Regions from separate parts of the Kitasatospora sp. NPDC096147 genome, predicted to be linked through region 3. Evidence: riboswitches for the same ligand, from Rfam matches in the RefSeq annotation. Region 3 holds a riboswitch; each other region holds the start of a gene.
What was found. Region 3 has a riboswitch for cobalamin ahead of ACIRBX_RS21165 (ribonucleoside-diphosphate reductase subunit alpha). Riboswitches for the same ligand answer to the same signal wherever they lie in the genome.
Positions count from the first base shown of each region.

Region 1: another riboswitch for cobalamin. It lies ahead of cobN (cobaltochelatase subunit CobN); the one in region 3 lies ahead of ACIRBX_RS21165 (ribonucleoside-diphosphate reductase subunit alpha).
Region 2: another riboswitch for cobalamin. It lies ahead of ACIRBX_RS27515 (cobalamin biosynthesis protein); the one in region 3 lies ahead of ACIRBX_RS21165 (ribonucleoside-diphosphate reductase subunit alpha).

Region 1 covers NZ_JBIWFX010000004.1:486,067-495,810, reverse strand. The annotation lists gene ACIRBX_RS16430 (precorrin-2 C(20)-methyltransferase) at 1-1,447, opposite strand, end outside; gene ACIRBX_RS16425 (precorrin-8X methylmutase) at 1,444-2,070, opposite strand; gene ACIRBX_RS16420 (cobalamin biosynthesis protein CobG) at 2,067-3,308, opposite strand; cobalamin riboswitch at 3,466-3,588, shown strand; gene cobN (cobaltochelatase subunit CobN) at 3,708-7,316, shown strand; gene ACIRBX_RS16410 (glycoside hydrolase family 18 protein) at 7,390-8,730, opposite strand; gene lnt (apolipoprotein N-acyltransferase) at 8,939-9,744, shown strand, end outside.
Region 2 covers NZ_JBIWFX010000010.1:79,521-89,264, reverse strand. The annotation lists gene ACIRBX_RS27525 (putative cobaltochelatase) at 1-767, opposite strand, end outside; gene ACIRBX_RS27520 (cobyric acid synthase) at 764-2,284, opposite strand; gene ACIRBX_RS27515 (cobalamin biosynthesis protein) at 2,281-3,237, opposite strand; cobalamin riboswitch at 3,329-3,463, opposite strand; gene ACIRBX_RS27510 (YidB family protein) at 3,607-4,050, shown strand; gene ACIRBX_RS27505 (helix-turn-helix domain-containing protein) at 4,505-5,197, shown strand; gene ACIRBX_RS27500 (alpha/beta hydrolase family protein) at 5,305-6,423, shown strand; gene ACIRBX_RS27495 (hypothetical protein) at 6,604-8,094, shown strand; gene ACIRBX_RS27490 (CDP-alcohol phosphatidyltransferase family protein) at 8,168-9,049, opposite strand; gene ACIRBX_RS27485 (phosphatidylserine decarboxylase) at 9,036-9,725, opposite strand.
Region 3 covers NZ_JBIWFX010000006.1:193,322-203,065, reverse strand. The annotation lists gene ACIRBX_RS21180 (LamG domain-containing protein) at 1-970, opposite strand, end outside; gene ACIRBX_RS21175 (helix-turn-helix domain-containing protein) at 1,082-2,023, opposite strand; gene ACIRBX_RS21170 (GNAT family N-acetyltransferase) at 2,325-2,819, shown strand; cobalamin riboswitch at 3,004-3,146, shown strand; gene ACIRBX_RS21165 (ribonucleoside-diphosphate reductase subunit alpha) at 3,303-5,714, shown strand; gene ACIRBX_RS21160 (ribonucleotide-diphosphate reductase subunit beta) at 5,744-6,739, shown strand; gene def (peptide deformylase) at 6,829-7,482, opposite strand; gene ACIRBX_RS21150 (tetratricopeptide repeat protein) at 7,555-8,535, opposite strand; gene ACIRBX_RS21145 (HD-GYP domain-containing protein) at 8,740-9,744, opposite strand, start outside.

The DNA of each region.
Region 1 (9,744 bases), on a different contig from region 3:
GCGAGGAGCCGATCAGCAGGATGGTCCGCATGTCGACCTCGGCCGGGTCCAGCTCGCCGAGCCGCACCGTCCGCACCCGTTCGGTGGGGCCGCCCACGTCCCGGGCCACCACCACGGGGGTGTCGGCGGCCCGGATCCCCAGCAGCAGCTCCTTCGCCGAACCGACCTGTGTGGTACGGGACTTGGAGCCGGGGTTGTACAGCGCCAGCACCAGGTCGGCCGCGGCGGCGGCCCGCAGCCGCTCCGCCACCACCGACCAGGGCTTGAGCCGGTCGGAGAGCGAGACCACCGCGTAGTCGTGGCCCAGCGGGGCCCCGGCCCGGGAGGCGGCGGCGTGCGCGGCCGTCATGCCGGGGCAGATCCGCACCGGGATCTCCCGGTAGCGCTCCTCGCAGGCGACCTCCAGCACGGCGGTGGCCATCGCGAAGACGCCCGGGTCCCCGGAGGAGACCACCACCACCTTGCGGCCCCGGCTCGCCAGGTCGAGGGCGAACTCGGCCCGCTCGGACTCCACCTTGTTGTCCGAGCCGTGCCGCACCTGACCGGCCCGGACCGGCACCCGGTCGAGGTAGGTGGTGTAGCCCACCAGGTCGGTGGCGGTGGCGAGTTGGCCGCGCACCTCGGCGGTCAGCCAGAGCGGCCCGGCCGGGCCGGTGCCGACCACGACCACCTCGCCGGGGCCGTCGTACACCGGCTCCGGCGCGCCGCTGCCGAGCCGGCTCGGCAGCACGGCCACCGCGAAGTACGGCACCGACTCCGGGTCGATGTCGGCCAGCGCGCCGGTCCGCTCCCCGGCCATGGTGGCCCGCTCCACGTAGGACGCCTCGGCGAGGCGGCCGGAGCGCTCGAAGGCGGAGCGGACGGCCGGGAAGGTGCGGCCGAGCTTCATCACCACGGCCGAGTCGGCGGCGGCCAGCCGGGCCGTCAGCTCCTCCTCCGGCAGCGTGCCGGGGATGATGGTGAGGGTCTCCTCGGCCTCGCACAGCGGCCGGCCCAGCCGGGCGGCGGCGGCGCTCACCGAGGTGACGCCGGGCACCACCTCGGTCGGGTAGCGGTGCGCCAGGCGCTTGTGCATGTGCTGGTAGGAGCCGTAGAAGAACGGGTCGCCCTCGGCCAGCACCACCACCGTCAGCCCGGCGTCCAGGTGGGCGGCCAGCCGGGCGGCGGCCTCCTCGTAGAAGTCGTCCAGCGCACCCCGGTAGCCGCCGGGGTGGTCGGTGGTCTCCACCGTGATCGGGTAGACCAGCTTCTCCTCGACCACCCCGTCCTTGAAGTAGGGGGCGGCGATCGAGCGGGCTATCGACCGCCCGTGCCGGGCGCTGTGGTAGGCCACCACGTCGGCCTCGCCGATCAGCCGGGCGCTCTTGACCGTCACCAGCTCCGGGTCGCCCGGGCCGAGCCCGACGCCGTACAGCCGGCCCGTACCGGACTCCTGCTGCTCCGTCACTCTTCGGTGCTCGCAATCGCGTTGATCGCGGCGGCGGCGATGGCGCTGCCGCCCCGGCGGCCCCGGACCACCAGGTGCTCCAGGCCCGAGGGGTGCGCGGCGAGCGCCTCCTTGGACTCGGCCGCGCCGATGAAGCCGACCGGCACGCCGATCACGGCGGCCGGGCGGGGTGCACCGGCCTCGACCATCTCCAGCAGGCGGAACAGCGAGGTGGGGGCGTTCCCGACGGCGACCACCGCGCCCTCCAGGTGCGGCAGCCAGAGCTCCATCGCGGCGGCGCTGCGGGTGGTGCCCAGCTCCTTCGCCAGGGCGGGCACCGAGGGGTCGGAGAGGGTGCAGATCACCTGGTTGTCGGCGGGCAGCCGCTTGCGGGTGACACCGCTGGCGACCATCGAGACGTCGCACAGGATCGGCGCCCCGGCGTTCAGCGCGGCGCGCGCGTCGGCCACCACCTCCGGCGACCAGAGCAGGTCCTTCACCAGGTCGGTCATGCCGCAGGCGTGGATCATCCGGACCGCGACCTGGGCCACGTCGGTCGGCAGGTGGGCCAGTTCGGCCTCGCGCCGGATGGTGGCAAAGGACTCGCGGTAGATGGCCGCGCCGTCCTTCTCGTACTCGATCACTTGGTCCTCCGGGCCCCGGCTGCCGCCGGGGCCATCTGTTCGGTCGTCAGGTCCTGCGTGGTGGTCTTGCCGGAAATCCGATGGGCCGTCACCCGGTAGGTGGCCGGGCCGCTGGCCAGCACGTCCACCCACTCCCCGCCGGGGTGGCCGCACCGCCGCTCGCAGCCGGACCAGTGCACCGGCAGTCCGGGCGCACCGGCTCCGTCCAGGGCCCGGGCCGCGTCCGCCCGGACGTCGGCGAGCGACTTGGCGCAGCCGGGGGCGCCGGTGCAGGCGGTGGCCAGCTCCCAGGGCGTACCGGGCGTCAGGCGCAGCCCCGCGGCGGCCAGTTCGCCGGCCGCGCCGGGCAGCGCACCCGGGAGGACGACACTGCGCCAGGGCGTGATCCGCAGCTCACCGGCCGAGGCGGCGGAGGCGGCGGCCAGCGCCCGCCACTGGGCGGCGCCCAGGCTGCCGAACCGCGTCCCGGCCACCAGCCCGCCGGCGAACGGACCCACCTCGGGGGCGCCGCCCGCGCGGCGCGGCAGCGGCTCGGCACCCGGGTCGAGCAGCCCGGCCGCCTCCCGGACGAACCAGGCCTTCACCCCGGCCGCCGCGACCGCCGCCAGGAACTCCCCGGCTGCCGCGACCGCCGCCGCCGGGGCCTGCCCGGGGGCGATCCGGCGGGCGGTGGCGGCCCGGCCCAGGCGCAGCAGCGCGCCGCCGTCCGGCGTTGCGATCAACGTCACATCGGCGTCCAGCGCGGCCACGTCGCCCCGGCCGTCGTCGAGTACGAAGAGGAACAGCCCGGCCAGCCCGGCGGCCGGAGCACTGGCGCACAGCCGGGCGTCCAGCTCGCGCGTCCAGGCCCGGACGTCGGCGTGGCCGAGGCCGTCCAGGCCGGAGAGCGGGGAGGCGATCACGTTGCGGACCCGCTCGTGGGTCTCCGAGGGGAGCAGCCCGGCGGCCCGCAGCCGGGCCCCGAGCCCGGCGCCCGCGTCGTCGGCCAGACCGCGCAGCTGGACGTTGCCGCGCGAGGTCAGTTCCAGCCGCCCGTCGCCGAGTTGCTCGGCCGCCTCGGCCAGCGCGAGGGCCTGAGCGGTCGTCAGCAGTCCCCCGGGGATCCGCACCCGGGCCAGCGCGCCGTCGTCGGCCCGGTGCAGCCGCAGGGCACCCGGGCAGGCGTCACCCCGGTCGCGGTCGGGCGCGCCGGGGCGTGGCCCGGCGACGGGTGGCGTGGGTGGCATGGCGGCGAGCATACCCACGTTCCGCCGGTTTGCTCCTGTCCGCTGCGTCACGTCCGAGCGGGCCCGCTCCGCCGCTGATCAGGATCGTCGGGGTCATCCGACGGACCTTCGGGACCCTGGTCCGCTCCCGGGGAGCACCCCGTACGATGCTCCCCGGATGGGTGTACGCCCAGCCAACGCCAGCGACGGCGCCATGGGGAGGAAACCGGTGCGAATCCGGTGCGGTCCCGCCACTGTGACCACGGCCCGGCCGTGGGAGCCAGGAACTCCTGCCGTCCTCACACCAACCCGGGGCGCGGACCCCGAGGAAGGCTCCGCCATGCCCGTGCGCCGTACGCCCGCGCCCCGTCGCGCCGCCGTCCCCTCCTGCCCGCCGTCCCGGCGTGCCGTCACGGCCGGGAGGGCCCCCGCATGATCCTGCTCCTCTCCACCTCCGACACCGACCTGCTGAGCGCCCGCGCGTCCGGCGGTCCGGTCCCGTACCGGCTGGGGAACCCGGCCCGGCTCGGGGTGGACGACCTGCCCGCGCTGCTGGAGGGCACCGACCTGGTGGTGGTCCGCCTGCTCGGTGGCCGCCGGGCCTGGCAGGAGGGCCTGGACGCGCTGCTCGCCGGGCCCCGCCCGGTGGTGGTGCTGACCGGCGAACAGGCCCCGGACGCCCAGCTGATGGAGCTCTCCACCGTCCCGGCCGGCCTGGCCGCCGAGGCGCACGCCTACCTGGCCCACGGCGGCCCGGCGAACCTCGCCGAGCTCGCCTCCTTCCTCTCCGACACCGTGCTGCTCACCGGCCACGGTTTCGCGCCGCCCGCCTCGGCCCCGGCCTGGGGTCCGCTGGAGCGTCAGGCGGCCGACAACGACGGCCCCTTGGTGACGGTGCTCTACTACCGCGCCCACCACATGAGCGGGAACACCGCCTTCGTGGAGACCCTCTGCCGGGCGATCGAGGCCAAGGGCGCCCGCGCCAAGGCGCTGTACTGCGCCTCGCTGCGCGGCGCCGAGCCGGAGCTGCTGGCCGAGCTGGCGCAGGCCGACGCGCTGGTCACCACCGTGCTGGCGGCCGGCGGCACCCGCCCGGCCGACGCCCAGGCCGGCGGCGACGAGGACGCCTGGGACGCCGGTGCACTGGCCGACCTGGACCGCCCGATCCTCCAGGCACTCTGCCTGACCTGGTCGCGCGAGCAGTGGGAGGCCAGCGACGACGGGCTCTCCCCGCTGGACACCGCCACCCAGATCGCCGTGCCGGAGTTCGACGGCCGCCTGATCACCGTGCCGTTCTCCTTCAAGGAGCTGGACGCCGACGGCCTGACCGTCTACGCGGCCGACGCCGAGCGGGCCGCCCGGGTGGCCGGCATCGCGGTCGCCCACGCGAGGCTGCGTCACGTCCCGGCCGCCGAGCGGCGGTTGGCCCTGGTGCTGTCCGCCTACCCGACCAAGCACGCCCGGGTGGGCAACGCGGTCGGCCTGGACACCCCCGCCTCGGCGATGCGGCTGCTGGCCCGGCTGCGGGCCGAGGGCATGGACATCGGCACCGAGGTGCCGGGCCTGGACCTGACCGGCGACGGCCACGAGGGCGACGAGCTGATCCACGCCCTGATCGCGGCCGGCGGCTACGACCAGGACTGGCTGACGGACGACCAGCTCGCCCGGAATCCGGTGCGCATCCCGGCCGCCGACTACCGCCGCTGGTACGCCGAGCTGCCGCAGGGCCTGCGCGAGCAGGTCGAGGAGCACTGGGGCCCGGCCCCGGGCAACCTCTACGTCGACCACTCGCGGAACCCGGACGGCGACATCGTGCTGGCCGCGATCCGCTCCGGGAACCTCCTGGTCCTGATCCAGCCGCCGCGCGGCTTCGGCGAGAACCCGGTGGCGATCTACCACGACCCGGACCTGCCGCCGAGCCACCACTACCTGGCCGCCTACCGCTGGATCGAGGCCGCCCAGGCCGACGGCGGCTTCGGCGCCCACGCCGTGGTGCACCTCGGCAAGCACGGGAACCTGGAGTGGCTGCCCGGCAAGACCGCCGCGCTCTCCGCCGAGTGCGGGCCGGACGCGGTGCTCGGTGACCTGCCGCTGGTCTACCCCTTCCTGGTCAACGACCCGGGCGAGGGCACCCAGGCCAAGCGCCGGGCGCACGCCACCCTGGTCGACCACCTGGTGCCGCCGATGGCCCGGGCCGACTCCTACGGCGACATCGCGCGGCTGGAGCAGCTGCTCGACGAGCACTCGAACATCGCCGCGATGGACCCGGCCAAGCTGCCCGCCATCCGGGCGCAGATCTGGACCCTGATCCAGGCCGCCAAGCTGGACCACGACCTCGGCCTGGACGAGCGCCCCGAGGACGACGGCTTCGACGACTTCCTGCTGCACGTCGACGGCTGGCTGTGCGAGATCAAGGACGTCCAGATCCGGGACGGCCTGCACGTGCTCGGCCAGGCCCCGGCCGGCGAGGACCGGGTCAACATCGTGCTGGCCATCCTGCGGGCCCGGCAGATCTGGGGCGGCGTCAGCGCGCTGCCCGGCCTGCGCGAGGCGCTCGGCCTGGACGAGGCGGCGCTGACCCTGGGCGCCACCGACGCGGCCGAGGCGCAGGCCCGCGCCCTGGTCGAGGCGATGGAGGCCGAGGACTGGGCCCCGTCCGCGGTGGAGAAGGTGGCCGCCGGGCACCCGGAGGCGGTCCGCGAGGTGCTCGACTTCGCCGCCCGCGAGGTGGTCCCCCGGCTGACCGCCACCACCGACGAGCTGGACGCGGTGCTGCACGCGCTGCGCGGCGGCTTCGTCCCGGCCGGCCCCTCCGGCTCGCCGCTGCGCGGTCTGGTGAACGTGCTGCCGACCGGCCGCAACTTCTACTCCGTCGACCCGAAGGCGGTGCCCTCCAAGCTGGCCTGGGAGACCGGCCAGGCGCTGGCCCAGTCCCTGGTGGACCGCTACCAGGCGGACAACGACGGCGAGTTCCCGTCCTCGGTCGGCCTCTCGCTCTGGGGCACCAGCGCGATGCGCACCGCCGGTGACGACATCGCCGAAGCCTTCGCCCTGCTCGGTGTCCGCCCGGTCTGGGACGACGCCTCGCGCCGGGTCACCGGCCTGGAGCCGATCCCGCTGGAGGAGCTGGGCCGCCCCCGGATCGACGTCACCCTGCGGATCTCCGGCTTCTTCCGGGACGCCTTCCCGCACGTGGTCGCGCTGCTGGACGACGCCGTCCGGCTGGCGGCCCGTCAGGAGGAGACCGAGGCGGAGAACTTCGTCCGCGCCCACGTCCAGGCCGACCTGGCCGAGCACGGCGACGAGCGCAAGGCCACCACCCGGATCTTCGGCTCCCGCCCCGGCACCTACGGCGCGGGCCTGCTCCAGCTGATCGACAGCCGGGACTGGCGCACCGACGCCGACCTGGCCGAGGTCTACACGGTCTGGGGCGGCTACGCCTACGGCCGCGAGCTGAACGGCCGCCCGGCCCGGGAGGAGATGGAGACCGCCTACAAGCGGATCACCGTCGCGGCCAAGAACACCGACACCCGCGAGCACGACATCGCGGACTCGGACGACTACTTCCAGTACCACGGCGGCATGGTGGCCACCGTCCGGGCGCTCACCGGCAAGGCCCCGACCGCCTACATCGGCGACTCGACCCGCCCGGAGACGGTCCGCACCCGTACCCTCACCGAGGAGGCGGCCCGGGTGTTCCGCGCCCGGGTGGTGAACCCGCGCTGGATGGAGGCGATGCGCCGCCACGGCTACAAGGGCGCCTTCGAGATGGCCGCCACGGTGGACTACCTGTTCGGCTACGACGCCACCACCAACGTGGTCGCCGACTGGATGTACGAGAAGCTCACCCAGGAGTACGTGCTCGACCCGACCAACCGGGAGTTCCTGGCCGAGGCCAACCCCTGGGCGCTGCACGGGATCAGCGAGCGCCTGCTGGAGGCGGCCGACCGCGGCCTGTGGGCCGAGCCGGACCCGGCGCTGATCGAGGAGCTGAAGGCCGCCTTCCTGGAGACCGAGGGCGACCTGGAGTCCGACGGCTAGTCAGCCGCGTACGGGAATGCGCACGGGGGGACCGGTGGCCGCCGGTCCCCCCGTGCCGTCCTGTGGTGGAGCGTCAGCGACGCTTCAGGCCCTGGTCCAGGGCGGTGATCAGCTCACCGTTCGGGGTGTCCCCGTCCAGCGCCCAGATCATCGCGCCGGCCAGCCCCTCGTTGCGGATGTACGCGGCCTTGGTGCGCAGCACCGTGGGGTCGTCGTAGGTCCACAGGGTGGAGCCGTCGAACAGCCAGGCGCTGCCCTTGTCCCGGCTGCGGTAGATCTTGTACGTGCCCGAGTCGGCCAGCTTCTTCAGCGCCTTGTAGTCCTCGGTGCCGGCCACCCAGGTGGCCGGGGCCGGGCCGGTGGCCGGCTGGTCGAGGCCGTCGCCGCCGCCGGTCACGCCCGTCCAACCCTGGCCGTAGAACGGCACGCCGACCACCAGCTTGTTCGCCGGGGCACCCCGGTCGAGCCAGGCGTTGACGGTCTGGTCCACGCTGAAGTCGCCGCGCTTGGCGTACAGCGCGGACTGCTGGGCGGTCTTCTTCTCGCCGGAGACGTGGAAGTCGTAGCCCTGCAGGTTGACGAAGTCGAAGTCCTTGATGATCTTCTTGACCTCGAAGCCCGCGTCGATCTTCGCCGGGGCGGTGGGCACGTAGGCGCTCAGGTCGTAGTGCTTGTGCCGGCCCTGGGTACGGGCGTAGGCGTCCAGCTGGACCCGGAACTCGTGCACCAGCTTGGTGAAGTTCTGCTTGTCCTCGGGGCGGATGCCGTTGCCCTCGTTGCCCTCCGAGCCGGGCCACTCCCAGTCGAGGTCCACGCCGTCGAACACCCCGGCCGCCGCGCCCGCGCCGCCCCGGGCACCGTCCACCGGGAGGTTGCCCTTGATGTAGGTGTCGATGCAGGAGGAGACCAGCGCCTTGCGCCCGGCGTCGGTCAGCACCGCGTCCGAGAAGTGCGCCGATCCGCTCCAACCGCCCAGCGAGATCTGCACCTTGAGGCCGGGGTTCTTCGCCTTCAGCTCACGGAGCTGGTTGAAGTTGCCCGCCAGCTTCTGCTCGGCGGTGTCGGCGACGCCGTCCACCGAGTTGGCCGCGTCGACCGGGCGGCCGTAGTCGGCCCACGGGTCGGCGCCGGGCACGTTGCCGACCAGGCACTTGCCGTCCTTGCCGATGGCGCCGAAGGCGTAGTTGATGTGGGTCAGCTTGGCCGCCGTGCCGCTGGTCTGCAGGTCCTTGACCTGGTAGTTGCGGCCGTAGATGCCCCACTGGGTGAAGTAGCCGATCCGCTTGTAGGCGGGGGCTCCGTTGCCGTGGCCGTGGTCACCGCCGTGGGCGGAGACGGCGGGGGCGATGGAGACGAGGAGGCCGAGGGCCGCGGCGGACGCGACGGTCAGCCGGGTGAAGGATCCGTGACGCATGTGCTCGTTCCTGTTGTGGGACCGGATGGAGCGTTGCTGCTGGGAAGGTATTGGTCTGAACCAGTAGCGTCAACCGGTTGTCCATTCTGCAAAACTTTCCCCAAGCCCGCTTGACAGTTCGAGCCAAAACCCGTTTCCGCCAAGCGACTTGACGCGCCATCAGTGCGCCTGCGGAGCAGTCCGCGGCCGACCGGGCTAGCGTTGGACCATGAAACCGCCCGCCTCCCTCCGCCACCCCGCCCGGTACGCCGCGCTGGCCGCCGGCGCACTGCCCGTGCTCGCCTTCCCGGCCCCCGGCCTGGCCTGGTTCGCCTGGGTCGCGCTGGTGCCCGGGCTGGAGCTGATGCGGCGGGCCGGCAGCGGGCGGGAGGCCACCGTCCGGGGCTGGTGGTTCGGGGCCGGCTTCATCCTGGTGTCGATGTCCTGGCTGGTGCCCTCGATCGGCCCCGGGCTGCTCGCGCTGGCCGTGGTCTTCGGCGTGCTCCCCGGCGCGGTCGGGTACGCGGTGTGGCGGCTGCTGGCGCCCCCGCTGACGGTGCGTCGGAGCCTGCTGGCCCTGCTGGTGGTGCCCTCGGTCTGGGTCTGCACCGAGTTCGTCCGCTCCTGGCACGCGCTCGGCGGTCCCTGGGCGCTGCTCGGCGCCACCCAGTGGGAGCACCCCGCCGTGCTCGGCCTGGCCTCCGTCGGCGGCGCCTGGCTGGTGAGCGCGGCCGTCGCGGCGGCCAACGTCGGCGTGCTGATCCTGCTGACCGGCCGCCGGCTGCGGGTCCGCGTCCTCGCCGCCCTCGCCGTGACCGCCGCCCTGCTGACCGGCCCGCTGCTGTTCGCCGCCCTGCCCGCGCCGGCCTCCTCCGGTGACACCGCCACCCTGGCCCTGGTCCAGCCCGGCGAGGTCGCCGACTCGGCCGCCCGGTTCGCCGCGAGCGAGCGGATCACGGCGGGCCTGACGGACCGCCACCCCGACCTGGTGGTCTGGGGCGAGAGCAGCAGCAACGCCGACCTCGACCGGGACAC
Region 2 (9,744 bases), on a different contig from region 3:
GTCAGCTCCACCTGAGGCAGCAGCTCCCGCGCGGTGGTGATCCGCTCGGCCAGCGCGTCCTCCTCCGCCGCGAACCGCGCCGCGAAGCCCGCCGGGTCGGCGTCGTAGGCCAGCCGGCGGCGGACCACCTCGGCCCGCTCCACCGGATCCCGGGTGGCGGCGATCTCCACGGTCAGCCCGAAGCGGTCCAGCAGCTGCGGCCGCAGCTCGCCCTCCTCCGGGTTCATCGTGCCGACCAGCAGGAAGCGGGCCGCGTGCCGGACCGAGACGCCCTCGCGCTCGACGTAGGAGCGGCCCATCGCGGCGGCGTCCAGCAGCAGGTCCACCACGTGGTCCTGGAGCAGGTTCACCTCGTCGATGTAGAGCACGCCCCGGTGCGCCCGGGCCAGCAGGCCGGGCTCGTACGCCTTGACGCCCTCGGCCAGCGCCCGCTCCAGGTCCAGCGAGCCGACGATCCGGTCCTCCGAGACGCCGACCGGCAACTCGACCAGGTACGCGGCCCGTTCGTCCCCGGTGGCCCCGTCGTGCGGGCCGTCCGGGCACTGCGGGTCCCGGCCCGCCGGGTCGCAGGCGAAGCGGCAGCCGGGCACGGTGGTGATCGACGGCAGCAGCCCGGCCAGCGCGCGGACCATGGTCGACTTGGCGGTGCCCTTCTCGCCGCGCACCAGCACCCCGCCGACGGCGGGGGAGACCGCGTTCAGCAGCAGCCCGAGCCGCAGGTCGGGCATCCCGACGATCGCGGTGAAGGGGTAACGCACGTCGGTCATCGCTCGGTCTCCACGGTGTGCGGCGCCCCCGGCGGGACGAAGGGCAGGCCGGCCGGTGCGCCGGATTCGATCATTCTCCACAGGGCATCCGTGTCGGCATGCTCCTCGATCAGGTCCCCGAGCCGGTCGAGGCGCTCCTCGCGGGCCGCCGCGAACGAGGTGTCCGGCGCGGGCACGAACGCCCGCCCGGCCAGCCGGGCGACCATCCGCAGCAGCTCCCGGCGGAAGCCGTCGTTCTCCAGCGCTCCGTGCCAGGTGGTGCCGTACACCGGCCCGACCCGGCAGCCGTCCAGGAACGATTCGGCGGACTCCTCCACCGTCACCACGCCGTGGTGGATCTCGTACCCCGCGACCCGCTCGCCGAACGCCTCGCCGACCGGCCGGGCCAGCACCTTCTCCCGGCCGAACACCACCCGGGTCGGCAGCAGCCCCAGACCGTCCACCCGCCCGGCCTTCGACTCCACCTCGTCGACGATCTCCCGGCCGAGCATCTGGTACCCGCCGCAGACCCCGAGCACCGGCAGGCCGGCCGCCACCCGCTCGCGCAGCACCGGCTCGATGCCGCGCTCGCGCAGCCAGGCCAGGTCGGCCACGGTGGCCCGGGTGCCGGGCAGCACCACCAGATCCGCGTCGGCCAACTCCTCGGCCCTGGTCGCCCAGCGCACCAGCACGCCCGGCTCCTGGGCCAGCGCGTCCAGGTCGGTGAAGTTCGACAGCCGGGGGAAGCGCACCACGGCCACCCGCAGCACGTCCTTGCCGACCGGCCCGCGCACCGCGCCCCGGTCCACCACGGTGGTCAGGTCCAGCGAGTCCTCGGCGTCCAGCCACAGGCCCGGCAGCATCGGCAGGGTGCCGAGCACCGGACGGCCCGTCAGGTCGTGCAGCATCCGCAGCCCGGGCTCCAGCAGCCGCGCGTCACCCCGGAACTTGTTCACGAACCAGCCCGCCACCAGCGCCTGGTCCTCGGCCGAGAGCAGCGCCAGCGTCCCGTACATCGCGGCGAACACCCCGCCCCGGTCGATGTCGCCGACCACCACCACCGGCAGCTTCGCCGCCGTGGCCAGGCCCATGTTGGCGATGTCCCGGTCCCGCAGGTTGATCTCGGCCGGCGAGCCGGCGCCCTCGCAGACCACCACCTCGTACCGGCTGCGCAGATCCGCCAGGCACTCCAGCGAGCGCTCCAGCAGGTACGGCTTGCGCTCCCGGTAGTCCATCGCCCCGACCTCGGCGACCGGCTTGCCGAGCAGCACCACCTGGCTGCGGGCGTCCGCCCCGGGCTTGAGCAGCACCGGGTTCATCGCCGCCTCCGGCTCCACCCGGGCGGCCTGCGCCTGCATCGCCTGGGCCCGACCGATCTCGGCGCCGTCGGCGGTGACGAAGGAGTTCAGCGACATGTTCTGCGCCTTGAACGGGGCCACCCGCACCCCCTGCCGGGCCAGCCAGCGGCAGATGCCCGCCGTCACCACGCTCTTGCCCGCGTCCGAGGTGGTCCCGGCGACCAGCAGTGCGTTGCTCATGTGCTCCTCCTCCTGTGCAGCGTGCGGTGGATGACGGTCCGTCCGAGCAGCGCGGCGCCCAGCGCCAGCACGCCGACCCGGCGCGACAGCGCGCAGGCCCGCTCGATGTCCGGCACGCCGACGGGGCGCAGCTCGGCGCCGAGCACCGGCCGGTGCTCCACGCGGTCCCCGTACCGCAGGGTGCCGCCGAGGCGCACCCCCAGCGCGCCCGCGAAGGCCGACTCCGCCTGCCCGGCGTTCGGGCTCGGGTGTGATCCGCCGTCACGCCGCCACACCAGCCGGGCCGTTCGCGGCTCCGGCGCGGCGGCCACCGTCAGCAGCGCGGTCAGCCGGGCTCCCGGCCAGCCCGCCAGGTCGTCCAGCCGGGCCGAGGCCCAGCCGAACCGCAGGTGGCGCGGCGAGCGGTGGCCGACCATCGCGTCCATCGTGTTGACGGCCCGGAAGGCCAGCAGCCCAGGGGTGCCCGCCAGCGCGCCCCAGACCAGGGCGTTCACCACCGCGTCGGCGGTGTTCTCCGCCACCGACTCGACCACGGCACGGGCGATCTGCTGTCCGTCCAGCCCGCTCGGGTCCCGCCCGCACAGGTGCGGCAGGCGCTCCCGGGCCGCCGTCAGATCACCCGCCGTCAGGGCCGCCCCGATGGTCCGGGCCTCCCTGGTCAGCGAGCTGCCGCCGAGCACGGTGAAGGTCGCGGCAGCGGCCAGCGCGGCCTCGGCCACCGGGCTGCGGCGCACCAGCCGCCCGGCCAGCACCGCCCCGGCGGCCACGCCGCCCGCGCAGACGGCGGTGTACGCGGCACCCACCGCCCGGTGGTCGCGCCAGATCCGGCGCTCCAGCGCCGTGGCGGCCGAGCCGAACAGCGCCACCGGATGGCCGCGCCGGGGGTCACCGAAGCGGGCGTCCGCCAGGTAGCCGGCCGCCGTGCCCAGCAGAAAAGGGGTCAGACGACGCACGGTGCGGGCGAGTCGGCGTGGCTCCGGGCAGGCGGCATCAGTGCGTGTCCTCACTCAGGGTCCGCGCCCTGGCTCGACGTAACGGGGGTGAGAGTCTCCTGGCTTCCGGGTCGGACACACCCTCGGGCCTTCCCACAGCCGCCTGGGCGGGCCGTCGTGACCATGGATCGAGCGTGCTCCCCGGTGACAGTGGCGGGACCGCGCCGGATTCGCACCGGCTTCCTCTGCTTGCCTCCGATTGGCTGAAAGATCCCACCACGGGCCTCGACCGGGCGTCAACAAAGCCCGTCGAGGGTTTGGTCACACGGTCGCCCGCCCCACCGTGCAGCACGCCCGGCGGCGGGTCAGGCTGGCGGTGGCGCGGCAGCGTTGCCGTGGCTGACCCGGAAGAACAAGAGGACGGCGATGACCGATCTCGGCAAACTCCTCAGCGGCCTGCTCGGTGGCAGCGGCGGCGGGAACGGCAGCGCGGGCAACCTGCTCTCCATCCTGCTCGGCTCGCTCGCCGCGAACGGCGCCGGGCGCGGCAACGGGCTCGGCGCCCTGCTCCAGCAGCTGACGGAGGGCGGGCTCGGCATGCAGGCCAAGTCCTGGGTCGGCACCGGGGACAACCACCCGGTCACCGGCTCCGAACTCGCCGCCGCCCTCCCGCCCGGCGAGCTCGAGATGCTGGCCCGCAACGCCGGCATCACCCCCGACCAGGCCGCCGACACCCTCGCCACCCACCTCCCGGCCACCGTCGACCGCCTCACCCCGAACGGCGAACTGCCGACCCCGGCCACCATCGAGGAACTCTTCGGCAAGCTCCACTGACCTCGCGGCCGCCCCGCCCTCGCGAGGAACGCACTGCGGTCACCCCGGTGCCGCGAGGAACGCACTCGGTTACACCGGGGGCGCGAGGAACTGCGCGAAGGGGAACGGCAGCACGTGCAACTGAACCACCGTCAGTCAGTTGCAGGTGCTGCCGTTCCCCTGCGCGCAGTTCCTCGCGCCCCCGGCCGCACGTTCTGCCTCGGTGCCCGGCCTCGCGTTCTGTCGCCGCCCCTGGCCGCACGTTCTGCCTCGGTACCTGGCCTCGCGTTCTGTCCCCGGGCCTGGCTTCGCGTTCTGCCTCGGTGTCGGCCCCGCCGTCGTTATCTCCCAGCCGACTCGGGTGATCACCCGTCAGGGGTGGTGTGAAGCTCCAACCCCGCGCCCGGGCCCGGGAGCGCGGTTCGTGCGTTCAGCGGGTGCAGCCCCGGACACGGCCGCCCCTACGGTCTGGGGCATGCGCCGCAGACCGCCCCCGCCCTCGCCGGTCCCGTTCTCGCCCGCCGCCGCACGGGCCCACCGGACCGGCCTCGGGCTGACCCCGGAGCAGGTGGCGGCCGGGATGGCCGCCCACGGGGTGCGGCTGCTGCCCACCCACGTGATCGGCTGGGAGAGCGGGGAGTACCGCCCGGACGAGGCCGAGTTCATCGCGCTGGCCCGAGCCCTGTGGTGCCCGCCCGCGCAGCTGATGGGCACCGCCCCGGGCAGCCTGCGCGACTTCCGGGTGGCCAGGGAGCTGAGCCAGGAGCAGGCCGCCCGCCGGATCGGGATCACCCTCCGGGCGTACGAGCAGGCCGAACTGACCGGCAGTTGGCCCGGCGACCCGGAGCAGTCCTACGAGCTGGCCCGGGTGCTCGGCCTGACCCTCCGGGCCTTCGCGCGGGTGACCCACCGTCAGGACGCCTTGGAGAAGTGCCTGCGCCAGTGCGTGGACGGCCGCTGGCAGAGCCAGGTGAAGCCGGTCGCCAAGCTGGTCCCGCTGCCGCGTCCGCTGCTGGAGGAGGTGCTCGCCGAGCTCCAGCAGGACCACGTCGTGCCGCAGCACTGGGGCACCGCCACCACCCCGGCCGCCGAGCAGCCGCCGGACCTGCCGCCGCTGGAGCGGTTCTGGCAGCTGCTGTCCCGTCACCCCACCGACCTCCCGGTCTGACCCGCCGTCTCCTCCCTTACGGCGGCGCTCCGGTGGCACCGGGCCCCGGCCCCCGGTCGAATGGACCGCAACGTCCGAGACCCGTACCGAGTACATCCGGGAGCGCCATGCGTTGGGGAACCGCGGCCATGGTGGCCGCCACCGTCGTCGGGGCCGGTGGAGCGGCCGTCCTGCTGATCGGCCGCCGGGCCTCCCAGGGCGTGGTGAAGCCCGGCCGGCCCGAGCCCGGCAGCGCTCCCGAGCTGCGGGTGCACGACCTGGCCCCGGGCGGCGTGGTGCTCACCCGCTCCACGGCCACCTCCCGGCCCGGCCGGTACGCGCTGGAGTGGCCGAACGGCGGGCACGCGGTGGTCGGCGAGGTGCTCGCCACCGGGCCGCAGACCGTCACCCGGCGGCTGGAGAAGGTGGACGGCGGCTCGCTGGACCCGGGCACCGAGGTCGAGTTCACGCCACGGGTGCTCACCGGGGACCCGCGCTCCGCCCTCGACCTCGGCTACACCGACACCATCGCGCTCGGCGAGCTCGGCGACCTGCCCGCCTGGTACACCCCGGGCAAGCGCGGCACCTGGGTCCTGCTGGTCCACGGCCCGGGTGCCGACCGCACCCAGGCGCTCCCGGTGCTCCCGGCCCTGCGCGCGCTCGAACTCCCCACCCTGACCGTCACCTACCGGGGCGACCAGGGGGCCCCGGAGTCACCGGACGGTCTCAGCCACTTCGGCGACACCGAGTGGGAGGACGTCGAGGCGGCGATCCGGCTGGCCCTGGAGAGCGGCGCGGGCCGGGTGATCCTCCACGGCTGGTCGGTCGGCGCCACCATGGTGCTGCAGGCCGCCGCCCGCTCGGCCTGGCGGGATTCGATCGCCGGGCTGGTGCTGGACTCGCCGGTCCTGGACTGGTCCCGGACGGTCCGCCGCGAACGCACCCGGGCCGGCGTCCCGGCCGCCGTGGCCGAGCTGGGCGCCCTGGCGGCCGAGGGCCGCGCCGGGGTCGACCTGGCCGGCTTCGCCCGGTTGGCCTCCGGCACCGACCTGCACGTGCCCACCCTCCTGCTGCACAGCCCGGACGACTCCATCGCGCCCTACGCGGCCGCCGCCCGGCTGGCCGGGCTCCGGGCCGACCTGGTCAGCCTCCACCCCGTCCCGCACGCCGAGCACGCGGCCCTGTGGAACGCCGACCCGGCCGGCTACACCGAGATCCTGCGTCGCTGGCTGACGCCGCTCCTGTGAGGTCCGCCCCCGGCCGGGCGGCACCCGCCCGGCCTCGGCCTTCGCCGCCGCTCCCCGGACCCGCCACGGCCTCTCCACTACCGGCAATGACCGAAAAAATGACCTTCTCGGTCGGGTTTGCACCGCTCGCGCGAAAAGCCGATGTGACAGGAGGCCCACACACGGGGAAGACTGCACGGCGTGACGTCTCGGAATCCGCGCGACCGTGATGCCCCGCTCCAGCCGAAGACCGGCACCGGTGCGACGGTGACCCGTCTCCCCGGACCGGCCCGCCGGCCCGACACCGTGCAGCCGGGCGCCCCCCGCCGCCGCACGCCCGCACCCAAGCCCGGACGGGGCCGGGTGCCGGTTCCGGACGGCCTGCCCGCCCCCGCCGAGCTGGCCCCGCTGGCCCGGCGGATGCTCGCCGACGCCGTCCGGATCGCCCGCTGGGCGGGCGAGCTGGGCGAGGTCGACAAGCGCGGCGAACTGCTCCCCGACGATGCCCGGGCCGCCGGGAAGGCCCTGGCGATGACCGTCGGGGCCGCCGCCCGGGCGTGGGGCCAGGCCCTGCTGGTCGGTCTGGTGGAGGCCCGCGAGGGCGGCGCCGCCCCCGGCTGGCGGCTGCATGCCTGGGAGCACGACGACGAGGCCGTGATCCGCGGCTGGTCGGCGCTGTTCGACGCCTGGACGCTGGTCGCCCCGATGCCGCCCGCCGCCATGCGCGGCGTCTTCGCGGTGCTCGCGGGCCAGGCCGTCGACCAGGCCCCGCAGCTGCTCTCCTTCCTGCACCTGGTGGACGGCCCGGTCCCCGACAGCGAGCTGCTGGAGCTGCTCCGCCGGGGCCTGGACGAGCGCCGGGTGGCGGCGGGCACCAGCCCGCTCTCGCCCGTGCCGCACGCCGCCTCCGCCGTCTCGGCGGTTCGCGGCACCTGCCGCGAGCCCCAGATCGACACCCCGCATGCCCCGGCCGAGGTCGCGGCGGTGCTGGACTGGATGCTGGACGGCCTGGCCGCCGTCGGTGCCCTCACCCGGCACGACGAGGCCGCCGAGCTCTCCCCGCTGGGCCACTGGGCGGTGCGGGCCAAGCTGGAGGAGATCTGCACCGTCGCGCAGACCGCCGCCGGGCACATCGAGCAGAGCGCGCTGGAGCTGCTGGACGCCTGCGCCAACTACTCGCCCGGTCCGGCCAGGGCCGAGTACCGTGCCTGGGTCGCGGCCCGGCCCGTGGACCGCGCGGTGGCCGAGCTGCTGGACGCCGCCCGGGGCGAGGACGCGCTGCTGCGCGGCCTGGCCTTCGAGGCGCTCCGGGTGGCCGGCGGCACCGCCGAGCAGGGCGTCCGGGCGGCCGTGGACGAGCCCGTGCTGCGGCCGTACGCGCTGCTCTGGCTGGCCGAGCAGTCGGACGAGGCCGGAGTGCTGCCCTCGGACGTGCTGACCGCCGAGGACGCCGCCTGGCTCTGGGTGGACACCGCCGCGGCGGTGCTGGACCACGGGGAGACCAGCCTGCTGGTCGGTCACGTGGAGGGCGCCTCGGCCGGCGAGCCGGTCCGGCTGTTCCACCGGGCGCGGCAGTCCGGGCACCCCAGGGCGGCCTCGGTGCTGACCGCCGTCGCCTCGGTCCACCCGGACCCGGTGGTGGCCCGGGCGGCCCGCCGCAGCGCCTTCAGCGTGCACGACGGCGGCGCGTAGCGTCAGGACGTACGAGGAAGGCCCCGAACCGGGATCCCGGTTCGGGGCCTTCCTCGTACGTCCTGACGCGCGGTCAGCAGCCGCGCGACTCCGCGCGGCGGGCCCGCACGTCGCCGACCTTCTGGCCGACCTTGCGGCGGATCACCAGCAGCGGGGCCATCGCGGCCAGCGTGATCTGGGCGATCGCGCCGATGTGCATCAGCGTGTTGCCACCGGGCAGGCCGGCCGCCCAGGCGGCCAGGCAGCCGATGGAGACCACGATCCAGCACAGGGTGGCGGTGGCCAGCATGCCCTGCGGCTTCGGGTACTCGATCCGGCTGACCATCAGGTAGGCCACGCCGAAGATCATCAGCAGGCCCGGCACGAACGGCGGGTCGAGCAGCACGATGGCGATCACCGTCATGGCGCCCATCGGGCAGGGCATGCCCTGGAAGATCCCGGGCGCCATCTTGACCGCCGAGAAGCGGGCCAGCCGGAGCACCACCGCCAGCAGCACGGTGAGCGCGATCAGCGCCGAGAAGCGCTGGTCCGAGCCGGGGCTGACGATGCCCCAGACCGCGACGAAGTAGGCGGGGGCGATGCCGAAGCTGATCAGGTCGGCCAGGTTGTCGAGCTCCGCACCCAGCGCCGAGGAGCGCAGCTTGCGGGCCACCAGGCCGTCGAACAGGTCGCACATCGAGCCGATCAGCAGCAGCGTCACCGCGGTGGCGGCGCTGTGCTTGTCCGGCCCGGCCGCCGAGGCGCCGGTGATGTGCGGCATCAGGACCCCGGTGGTGATCGAGTAGATCGCCAGGAAGCCGCAGACGGCGTTCCCCAGGGTCAGGAAGTCGGCGGTCGAGAGGTGCTGGGGCGAGCGGGGAGCGCGCAGCTCCCGGTCGCGGGCCCAGCGGCGGCGGCGCAGCGCCGTCTCCTCGTCGTCCAGCCCGACCAGGGTCTCAGGATCAGTCACGGTCAAGGCGCGTCACCCCGGCAGTGGTCTTCTGGCCGACCTCGACGCCGACCTCGACGCCGGCCGGCAGGTAGGTGTCGACCCGGGAACCGAACCGGATCAGACCGATCCGCTCGCCCTGCTCGACCTTGGTACCGGCGTCCACGTACGGCACGATGCGACGGGCCACGGCCCCCGCGATCTGCACCATCTCGATGTCGCCGAGCTCGGTGTCGAAGTGCCAGACGACACGCTCGTTGTTGTCGCTGTCCTTGTTGAACGCGGGCACGTAGGTGCCGGAGACGTGCTCGACGGACGTCACGGTGCCGGGCAGCGGCGCGCGGTTGACGTGCACGTTGAGCGGGCTCATGAAGATCGCCACGCGGGTGCGGCCGTCCGGCCAGGCGTCGATGGACTGGACCACGCCGTCGGCCGGGGAGATCACCCGACCGGTCCCGATCTCCCGCTCGGGGTCACGGAAGAACCACAGCATGCCCGCGCTGAGCGCACAGGCCGGTACGGCCGCCGCGGCCCACTTGCCGCTCCGCCGGGTGAGGGCGGTGGTGATCGCGGCCGTGGCCAGGGTGGGCACGAACCAGGGGGTGGCTCCTCGCGCGATGGTGACGCGCGGGCGCCGACCGTTCGCCGGGGCGAGGGCATCGCCAGCCGGAGCGGAGGAGTGAGGGGACGGGCTGATGGGCATCGAATACCTTAGTCGCGGG
Region 3 (9,744 bases):
AGGCCGGCTGGCCGTTGACGAACAGCGCGACGGTCTTGGTGCTGGCGTCGTAGACCCCGGTCAGCAGGGCCCACTCGCCGACCGTGTTGATGTTCTCGGAGGCGACCGAGACGATCGTGGAGTCGGCGCCGCCGTCGGCGGTCTGCACCCGGAACTCCCAGAACTTCTTGCCGTCCTGGGTGGCGTTGCGGCCGAGGTCGAACGAGAACGAGGCCCCGTCGCCCTGGCTGATCGCGGTCCGTTGGCCCTCCGGCGCCTCGTTGTAGACCCAGGCGGCGATGGTGAAGCTGCCGTTCACGTCCACCACCTTGGTGGCCGACTCGGCGTGCGAGTTGTTGTTGCTGCGCAGCCGCAGCACGTGGCCGTCCGGCACCCGGCTGACCTCGGCGTCCGGGCCGATGGCCAGATTGGCCTGACCGGAGAGGTCGGCCAGGGTGTTCGGGTCGCCCGGCACGGTGACCGATCCGCCCTGGCCCGGGGTGGCCGAACCCGAGGGCTTGGCGGTGGAGCTGCCGTCGGCCGTCGGCGAGGTGGCGGCCACCGTCGGGGTCTTCTCGTCGTCGGTCTTGTTGATGACGGCGTAGCCCGCGCCGACCCCGAGCGCCACGGCCACCGCGACCACCACGGCGGTGATGGTCCGCTTGCGACGGCGGACCCGCTGCTCCTCCTGGTCGGCCAGCTGCTCCCAGCTCGGGCTCGCGTTCGGCGGCTGCTGCTGGAACTGCTGGAACTGGGCCTGCGGGTGCGGGTATCCGTAGCCGTCCTGCGACGGGTAGCCACCCTGCGCGGGGTAGCCCCCCGGAGCGGGGTAGCCGCTCTGCGGATGCGGGTACCCGTACGCGGCCTGCCCCGGGATCTGGCCGGGCTGCACGGGCGGGAACGCGCCCGCCGGCGCCGCCTCGTTCGGCGTCTGAGAGGGATGCTGGCCCGGAGTCGGGGCAACGTCCGGGCGTTCCGTACCGTCAGTCATAGTGCGGATGCTAGAACATGGCGCCCCGACAGCCGACGGCCTCCCCACCGAACCGATACCGAAGCGGAACCTGCCGGGGGTGTACCGGCCCCGGCGGCGGGTGACGTCCGCTCAGCCGAAGGTCCGCCGGTACGCCTGCGGGGTGGTGCCGAGCCAGCGGGTGAAGTGGTGCCGCAGAGTGGCCGCGTTGCCGAAGCCGCTGGACGAAGCCACCGTCTCCACCGGCTCGTTGGTGCCCTCCAGCAGCCGCTGGGCGAGCAGCAGGCGCTGGTTGGTGAGCCAGCGGTGCGGGGTGGTGCCGGTCTCCTGCTGGAAGCGCCGGGCGAAGGTGCGCGGGGACATGTGCGCCCGGGCCGCCAGCTGATCGACGGTCAGCTCCTGGTCCAGGTGGTGGCGCAGCCACTCCAGCAGGCCGCCGAGCGAGTCCGCGTCGCACTCCGGCAGCGGCCGGGCGACGAACTGGGCCTGCCCGCCGTCCCGGTGCGGGGCGACCACCATCCGGCGGGCGATCCCCCGGGCCACCTCCGCCCCCTGGAGCTTGCGGACCAGGTGCAGGCAGGCGTCGATGCCGGCCGCCGTACCGGCCGAGGTGATCACCGGGTCCTCGTCCACGTAGAGCACGTCCGGCTCCACGGTCGTGAGCGGGAAGCGCGCCGCCAGCCGCTCGGTGTGCTTCCAGTGCGTGGTGGAGCGGCGTCCGTCCAACAGCCCGGCGGCGCCCAGCAGGAAGGCCCCGCTACAGATCGACAGCACCCGGGCGCCCCGGTCGGCCGCGGCCCGCAGCGCCTCGATCAGCACCTGCGGGTACTCGTCCCGGACGTGGGTGGCGGCGGCGATCACCAGGTCCGCCCCGGCCAGCCGCTCGGCGCCGTGCTCCACCTCGATCCGGTACCCGGCGTGGGTGCGCAGCAGCCCGGGCCGGTCGGAGGCGACCGCGAACTCGTAGAGCGGCAGCCCGTCGTCCCGCCGGTCGAGGCCGAACACCTCGGTGGCGACGCCCAGTTCGAACGGGTGGACGTCCTCCAGGACCACGGTGACCACGTTGCGCAGCATGGCGCCAGGATGCCCGATGGCAGGATATCGACGCAATGGGTTGTTCCTGCCACTCGTGGCAGCCGGGGCCCGGCGGAAGACTCGACGGCATGGACCTCCCCTCCGCCCTCGCCCTGCTCGCGATCCTCTCCGCCTTCGGCCTGCTCGGTGCCCTGGTCGGCCGCGATGTGACCCGCAACTCCCGCCACGGGCGCGACAACTGGCACCGCCCCGGGGGCTACCCCGCCGACCCGTCGACCGCCGATCGGCTGCACGGCACCCCCGGAGCCGGTTCGGACACCCGTTCGGGCAGACTGTCCGGATGGACATCGTCATCCGCCCCGCCGTCGAGGCCGACCTCCCCGCCGTCGGCGCCGTCACCCACGAGGCGTTCGTCGGAGACGGTCACAGCCCGGCCGACGGCCCCTACGCCTCCCAACTCCTCGACGCCCGCCCGCGCTTCGAGCAGGCCGAGCTCCTCGTCGCGGCCGACCCGGCCGACGGGCAGCTGCTCGGCTGCGTGACCTTCGCCGTCGGCGGCACCCCGTTCGCCGACATCGCCGCGCCGCACGAGGGCGAGATCCGGATGCTGGCGGTCTCCGGCGCCGCCCGGGGCCGCGGCGTCGGCGAGCAGCTGGTCCGGGCGGCGATCGCCCGCAGCCGCGAGCTGGGCCTGGCCGGCATGGCCTTCTCCACCCGGCCGTCGATGACCTCGGCGCACCGGCTGTACGAGCGCCTCGGCTTCCGGCGCACCACCGAGCGGGACTGGGACGTCCGCCCCGGCGTCCGGCTGCTGGTCTACACGATGACCTTCTGAGGAGCAGCTCCGAGACCTTCCGAGCCCGCTCCGACGGCTCCGTGGGGGCGCCCGGCCGGGCGCCCCCACGGACGTGTCCGGAGGCCGCCCGACGGCCTCCTCCAAGCCCCGCAAGGGTCCTGCGATGACGGACCGGAATAGGACGATCACGGCGACGCGCCACTAGATATGGGGGCGCTCATCTCAGGCGCCACAACATGTATGCTCGCTCTCGCTGTCGATGCAGGGGAACCCGGTGGAAGTCCGGGACTGCCCCGCAGCGGTGAGCGGGCGCCCCACAACGGCCCCCCGCGAGTCCGATGACCTGCCGACGGCGTGCCACACGGCTTCCCCGCAGACGCCTTGCAGCACAGCTTTGACGTCCGGGCCTCGCGGGTGGGCCGGGGGTGATCCGCGCGCGCCGTCAGGCGTTCCGCGCGTGCTCCCCTGCGCCCGATCGGGCCCGGCAGCCATGCCGACCGCCGCCGCCAGGAGAGAAGCGCCTTGACCATCGCTGCCTCAGTTGCCCTGCCCGCCCAGGGAACCGCCGAAGACCGGACCGACCCGGGGGCCGCACTGCTCCGGCTCCTCACGGACCGCAGCGCCGACCTCCCCCAGGTGGACCCGGGCCACGTCGCGGCCGCTGCGCTGCGCGGCCGGCACGCCGGCTCGGACTTCGCCGAGCTGCGCGGCCTGGCCGTGGAGGCTGCCGCCTCGATGATCGCCGAGGACCCGCAGTACTCGAAGCTCGCCGCCCGGCTGCTGGCGCTGGAGATCCGGGACGAGGCCGTCTCGCAGGGCGCCGTCACCTTCGCCGCCTCGATCGCCGTCGGCCACGCCGAGGGCCTGATCGGCGACGTCACCGCCGCCTTCGTGGCCAAGCACGCGACCGTCTTCAACGGCCTGATCGACCCGGCCGGCGACGACCGCTTCGAGTACTTCGGCCTGCGCACCGTGCAGTCCCGCTACCTGCTGCGCCACCCGATCACCCGTCAGGTGATCGAGACCCCGCAGCACTTCCTGCTCCGGGTCGCGGCGGGCCTGGCGGTCGGCGACACCGAGCAGTCGGTGGCCGAGGTGGCCGAGCTCTACCGCCTGATGAGCCGGCTGGAGTACCTGACCTCCTCGCCGACCCTCTTCAACTCCGGCACCAAGCACCCGCAGATGTCCTCCTGCTACCTGCTGGACTCGCCGCTGGACAACCTGGACTCGATCTACAACCGGTACGCCCAGATCGCCCGGCTCTCCAAGCACGCCGGCGGCATCGGCCTGTCCTACTCGCGGATCCGCTCGCGCGGCAGCCTGATCCGGGGCACCAACGGCAAGTCCAACGGCATCGTCCCGTTCCTGCGCACCCTGGACTCCTCGGTCGCCGCGGTGAACCAGGGCGGCCGCCGCAAGGGCGCGGCCTGCGTCTACCTGGAGACCTGGCACGCGGACGTCGAGGAGTTCCTGGAGCTCCGCGACAACACCGGCGAGGAGGCCCGCCGGACCCACAACCTGAACCTCGCCCACTGGATCCCGGACGAGTTCATGCGCCGGGTGAACGCCAACGCCGACTGGTCGCTGTTCTCCCCGGCCGACGTCCCCGAGCTGGTCGACCTCTGGGGCGCCGAGTTCGACGAGGCGTACGTCAAGGCCGAGCAGGCCGGCAAGGCCGTCCGCACCATCCCGGCGCAGACCCTGTACGCCCGGATGATGCGCACCCTGGCGCAGACCGGCAACGGCTGGATGACCTTCAAGGACGCCTCCAACCGGGCCGCCAACCAGACCGCGCTGCCCGGCCGGGTGGTGCACTCCTCGAACCTCTGCACCGAGATCATCGAGGTCACCGACGACTCCGAGACCGCCGTCTGCAACCTCGGCTCGGTCAACCTGGGCGCCCACGTGGCCCCCGGCGCCACCGCCGCCGACCTGCTGGGTGCGATGGACTGGGAGCGGCTGGACGCCACCGTGCGCACCGCCGTGACCTTCCTCGACCGGGTCATCGACATCAACTTCTACCCGACCACCGAGGCGGGCACCTCCAACTCCCGCTGGCGCCCGGTCGGCCTCGGCGTGATGGGCCTCCAGGACGTCTTCTTCCAGCTCCGGCTGGACTTCGACTCCGCCGAGGCCAAGCGGCTCTCCACCCTGATCGCCGAGCGCATCATGCTCACCGCCTACGAGCGCTCCAGCGAGCTGGCCGAGCAGTTCGGGCAGCACGAGGCGTACGGCGAGACCCGGGCCGCCCGCGGCCAGCTGCACATCGACCACTTCGGCGTCACCCCGGAGTGGACCGGCCGCTGGGACGCGCTGCGCGCGAGGATCGCCACCACCGGCCTGCGCAACTCGCTGCTGCTGGCCATCGCGCCGACCGCGACCATCGCCTCGATCGCCGGCGTCTACGAGTGCATCGAGCCGCAGGTCTCCAACCTCTTCAAGCGCGAGACCCTCTCCGGCGAGTTCCTCCAGGTCAACCCGTACCTGGTCCGCGAGCTCAAGGAGCTGGGCGTCTGGGACCAGCAGACCCGGGACGCGCTGCGCGAGTCCAACGGCTCGGTCCAGGACTTCAGCTGGCTGCCCGGCGAGGTCCGTTCGCTCTACCGCACCGCGTGGGAGCTGCCGCAGCGCGCGCTGATCGACCTGGCCGCCGCCCGTCAGCCCTACATCGACCAGAGCCAGTCGCTGAACCTCTTCATGGCGGCGCCGACCATCGGCAAGCTCTCCTCGATGTACGCCTACGCCTGGAAGGTCGGTCTGAAGACCACCTACTACCTGCGTTCGCGCCCGGCCACCCGGATCGCCCAGGCCGCCTCCGGCGCCGCCCGCGCCGCCGCGCCCGTGCCGGTGAACACCCCGACCCTCACCCCGGAGGAGGAGGCCGCGCTGGCCTGCTCCCTGGAGAACCCCGAGTCCTGCGAGGCCTGCCAGTGAGCACCCCCGACACCCCCGGCCGCGAGAAGATGCTGCTCGACCCGGGCTTCGAGCTGACCCTCCGTCCGATGCGGTACCCGTCGTTCTACGACCGGTACCGGGACGCGATCAAGAACACCTGGACCGTGGAGGAGGTGGACCTGCACTCCGACGTCGCCGACCTCGCCAAGCTGAGCGAGGGCGAGCGGCACATGATCGGCCGGCTGGTCGCCTTCTTCGCCACCGGCGACTCGATCGTCTCGAACAACGTGGTGCTGAGCCTCTACAAGCACATCAACTCCCCCGAGGCCCGGCTCTACCTGTCCCGGCAGCTGTTCGAGGAGGCCGTGCACGTCCAGTTCTACCTGACGCTGCTCGACACCTACCTGCCCGACCCGGACGACCGCGCGGCGGCCTTCGCGGCGGTGGAGAACATCCCCTCCATCCACCAGAAGGCGCAGTTCTGCTTCAAGTACATGAACGCGGTCGACCACATCGACTCGCTGCAGACCAAGGAGGACCGCCGCGCGTTCCTCCTCAACCTGATCTGCTTCGCGGCCTGCGTCGAGGGCCTGTTCTTCTACGGCGCCTTCGCGTACGTGTACTGGTTCCGCAGCCGGGGCCTGCTGCACGGCCTGGCGACCGGCACCAACTGGGTGTTCCGGGACGAGTCCATGCACATGGACTTCGCCATGTCGGTGGTGGACACCGTGCGCGAGGAGGAGCCCGACCTCTTCGACGACACGATGGCCAAGCAGGTCACCGAGATGCTGGAGGAGGCCGTCGAGGCCGAGCTCCAGTTCGCCCAGGACCTCTGCGGCGAGGGCCTGCCCGGGATGAACACCGAGTCGATGCGCCAGTACCTGGAGGCCGTGGCCGACCAGCGGCTGGCCCGGCTCGGCCTGCCGATCCGGTACGGCTCGACCAACCCGTTCGGCTTCATGGAGCTGCAGAACGTCCAGGAGCTGACCAACTTCTTCGAGCGCCGGGTCTCCGCCTACCAGGTCGCGGTCGAGGGCTCGGTCGCCTTCGACGACGACTTCTAGGCCGGCCCGCTCCCGCAGGACCCGACACGAAGGCCGCCGCCCCGGAGCTCCGGGGCGGCGGCCTTCGTCGTGCTCGGCGTGACGGGCCGTCAGTCGTTCGGCACGACCTCGTAGCGCGGGGTGCCCTCGGCCATCTGCTTCAGGGCGTCCTTGCGGTCCCGCTTCGACAGCTTGTCGATGTAGAGGAAGCCGTACAGGTGGTCGGTCTCGTGCTGGAGGCAGCGGGCGAAGAAGCCGGTGCCCTCGACCCGGACGGGCTTGCCGTCCTTGTCCTGGCCGGTGACCGCCGCGTAGTCCGGGCGGGGCAGCTCGGCGTAGGCGGTGGGGACGGAGAGGCAGCCCTCGTTGCCGTCGTCCAGGTTCCGCGGGCGGTCGGCCGGGAAGGGCTCCAGCACCGGGTTGACCACGTGCCCGACGTGGCGCACGCCCTCGTCGTCCGGGCAGTCGTAGACGAACACCTTGGCGTCCACGCCGATCTGATTGGCCGCCAGGCCGACGCCCTCGGCCGCGTACATCGAGACGAACATGTCGTCGATCAGCGCGGACAGGTCGGCGTCGAAGGCCGTGACGGTCCTGGTCTCCCGGTGCAGCACCGGGTTCCCGACCACGGTGATCGGACGGGCCGTGCCCTTGGAGGTGTCCGGCAGCTCCCCCACGATCCGGCCCGCGCCCGACTCCGCGTGGTCGTGGTCGTGGCCCTCGTGGTCGTGGCCCTCGTGGTCGTGGTCGTGCTGGTCCGCCATCGCTCCCGCTCTCCTGCTTACTCGGATCTTCCGGGTAAAGAGTACGGTGCGCGCACCCGTGGCGGCCCTTGCTCAGCAGACCTCTTCGAGGTCCCGGTAGGCCCGGGCACCCGGTGCCGCCGCCACCCAGCGGTCCAGCAGCGAGCGGACCAGGCCGGCCGGCGCGGCGATCCCGCACTCCCGCTCGGCCAGCCAGGCCAGCCCCGAGCCGGCCTGGCTGAGGTGGCTGAGGTGGCCGGGGTGGGCGGCGTCCCCGTCGTCGTGCGGGTCGTGGTGCACGGTCCGGCCGTCGTCGCTGGGCATCCGGCTCTCCGAGCAGGCCCGGCAGAGCAGCCGCACCGAGGAGGTCCAGTCCTCGGCCGCGTAGCCCGCGTCCGCCACCAGCCGCTCCAGCGCGTCCCGGTCGGCGGCGGTCTCGGCGTGCAGCAGCACCACGTAGGTCGGCACCGGGGAGGGCGCCCAGAGCTCGATCTCGTCGAAGACCGGATAGGCCGTGCCGTCCGCCACCCGCTCGCCGTGCGGGGCGCCGTCGTGCAGCACCACCTCGCCCCAGCGGCGGCCGGAGGAGGGCAGCGGGATGGAGAGCACCTCGATCCGGGCCGGGTCCAGCCGGCGGCCCCAGACCACCTCGGCCTCGCCCTCGGGCGAGAGCCGGACGGGCGTGGTGCCCAGGTCCAGCGAGACCGGGCCGTCCTGCGCGCCGCCGGGCAGCCGCAGGCCGTACGCCTGCCAGGAGCGGCGGGCCAGTGCCCAGTCCTGGAGCGCGGTGGCGGTGATGCCGAGGTTCCACCAGTCGGGCGCGCCCTGCTCGCGGTCGAGCAGCGCGACCGCCCGCAGGCCGGCCGCCCGGGCCTGCTCCCAGTCCCGGCGGAACTTGTGCAGCAGGGCCAGGTTGAACCAGGAGTCGGAGAGCCAGGGCTCCAGGTCGGCGGCCATCACCAGCAGCGTGCCGGCGTCCTCGTAGCGGCCGTCACCGATCAGGGTGAACGCCCGGTCGGTGGTCTGCCGCCAGGTCGCCGACGGCCGGTGCCGTGCGCGGTGGAAGATCCTCACGTTCCGTCCCTGCCGTAGTCGTCCGCCGGTTGCCCGGCCCGTCGGGGCGGGGGCTCGCGGCCCGCCCGGTCCGGGCCCTTTCCACGCTATGACCGCATCCAACCACGCCGCCCCGGGGCCGCGCTCCCCGCGAGGGTGCTCAGTCAGGTCCCGGGGGCCCTGCGGCCGGATCCGTCCCGGCGCTGTCAGGTACCCCCGCCGGGATCAGTCCGGGTACCGAGGACCCGGCATCGAGCCGAGCACGCCGCCCAGGGCGTCCAGCACCCGGGGGTCGTAGATCCGTCCGCCGCCCGCCCGCAGCCGGACCAGCACCTCCCGCCGGCCGTCCCGCTCGCCCAGCCCGCCGGCCCGGGCGGCGGCCGAGAGGTCGTCGAAGGCGTTGGCCACCCGGATGATCCGGGCCGCCAGCGGCACCGAGCGGTCCTCCCGGCCGTCCGGCCCGCAGTACGGGTCGGCCAGCCGGGCCACCTGCCCGGCCACCTGCCCGGGCACCCCGGTCCGGCTGATCACCTCGCTGCCGAGCCGGGCGATCCGCTGCTGCTCGGCCGGCGGCAGCAGTGCGGTGGCCCCGCCCGGCACCGGCTCCACCAGGGAGAGCTGGCCGATGTCGTGCATCAGCGCGGCGTACTCCAGCAGGGCGAGGTCCCGACTGCCCAGGCCCAGCTCGCGGCCGAGCGCGCAGGCCGTGTCGGCCACCCGGCGGGCGTGGCCGGCCGGGGTGTAGCCGGCCACCTCGGTGGCCCTCGCCAGCGTCTCGATGGTCTGCCCGGTGGTCGCCCGGACGGCGGCGGCCCGCCGGAAGGACGCCTGCGCCAGCACCAGCGGGGCGCAGAACAGCGGCAGCGCCCAGAGCCCGACCTCGCCCGCCAGCAGGCTGATCAGCATCCCGGTGGCGACGATCGCCGAGCCGATGCCGAGCAGCGAGCGCAGCTCGTCCTCCAGCGCGGCGCCGAACCGCAGCCCCAGCGCCGCCCGCCGCTGGACCGCCGCCAGGGTGGCGTCGCAGAGCGCGGCCAACGCGGCCACCCCGGTCAGGAAAACCCCGTAGACCGGCCCGGCCAGCGGCAGTTGGTCCAGCACCCCGCTGTTGTAGAGCGGCTGGAACAGCACTCCGGCGAAGCCCACCGTCAGCACCCGCCGGGCCGCCCCGTCCAGCACCCCGGGGCCGGGCCCGGAGGCGTGGGCCGGGCGGTGGCCCCGACGGCGGTG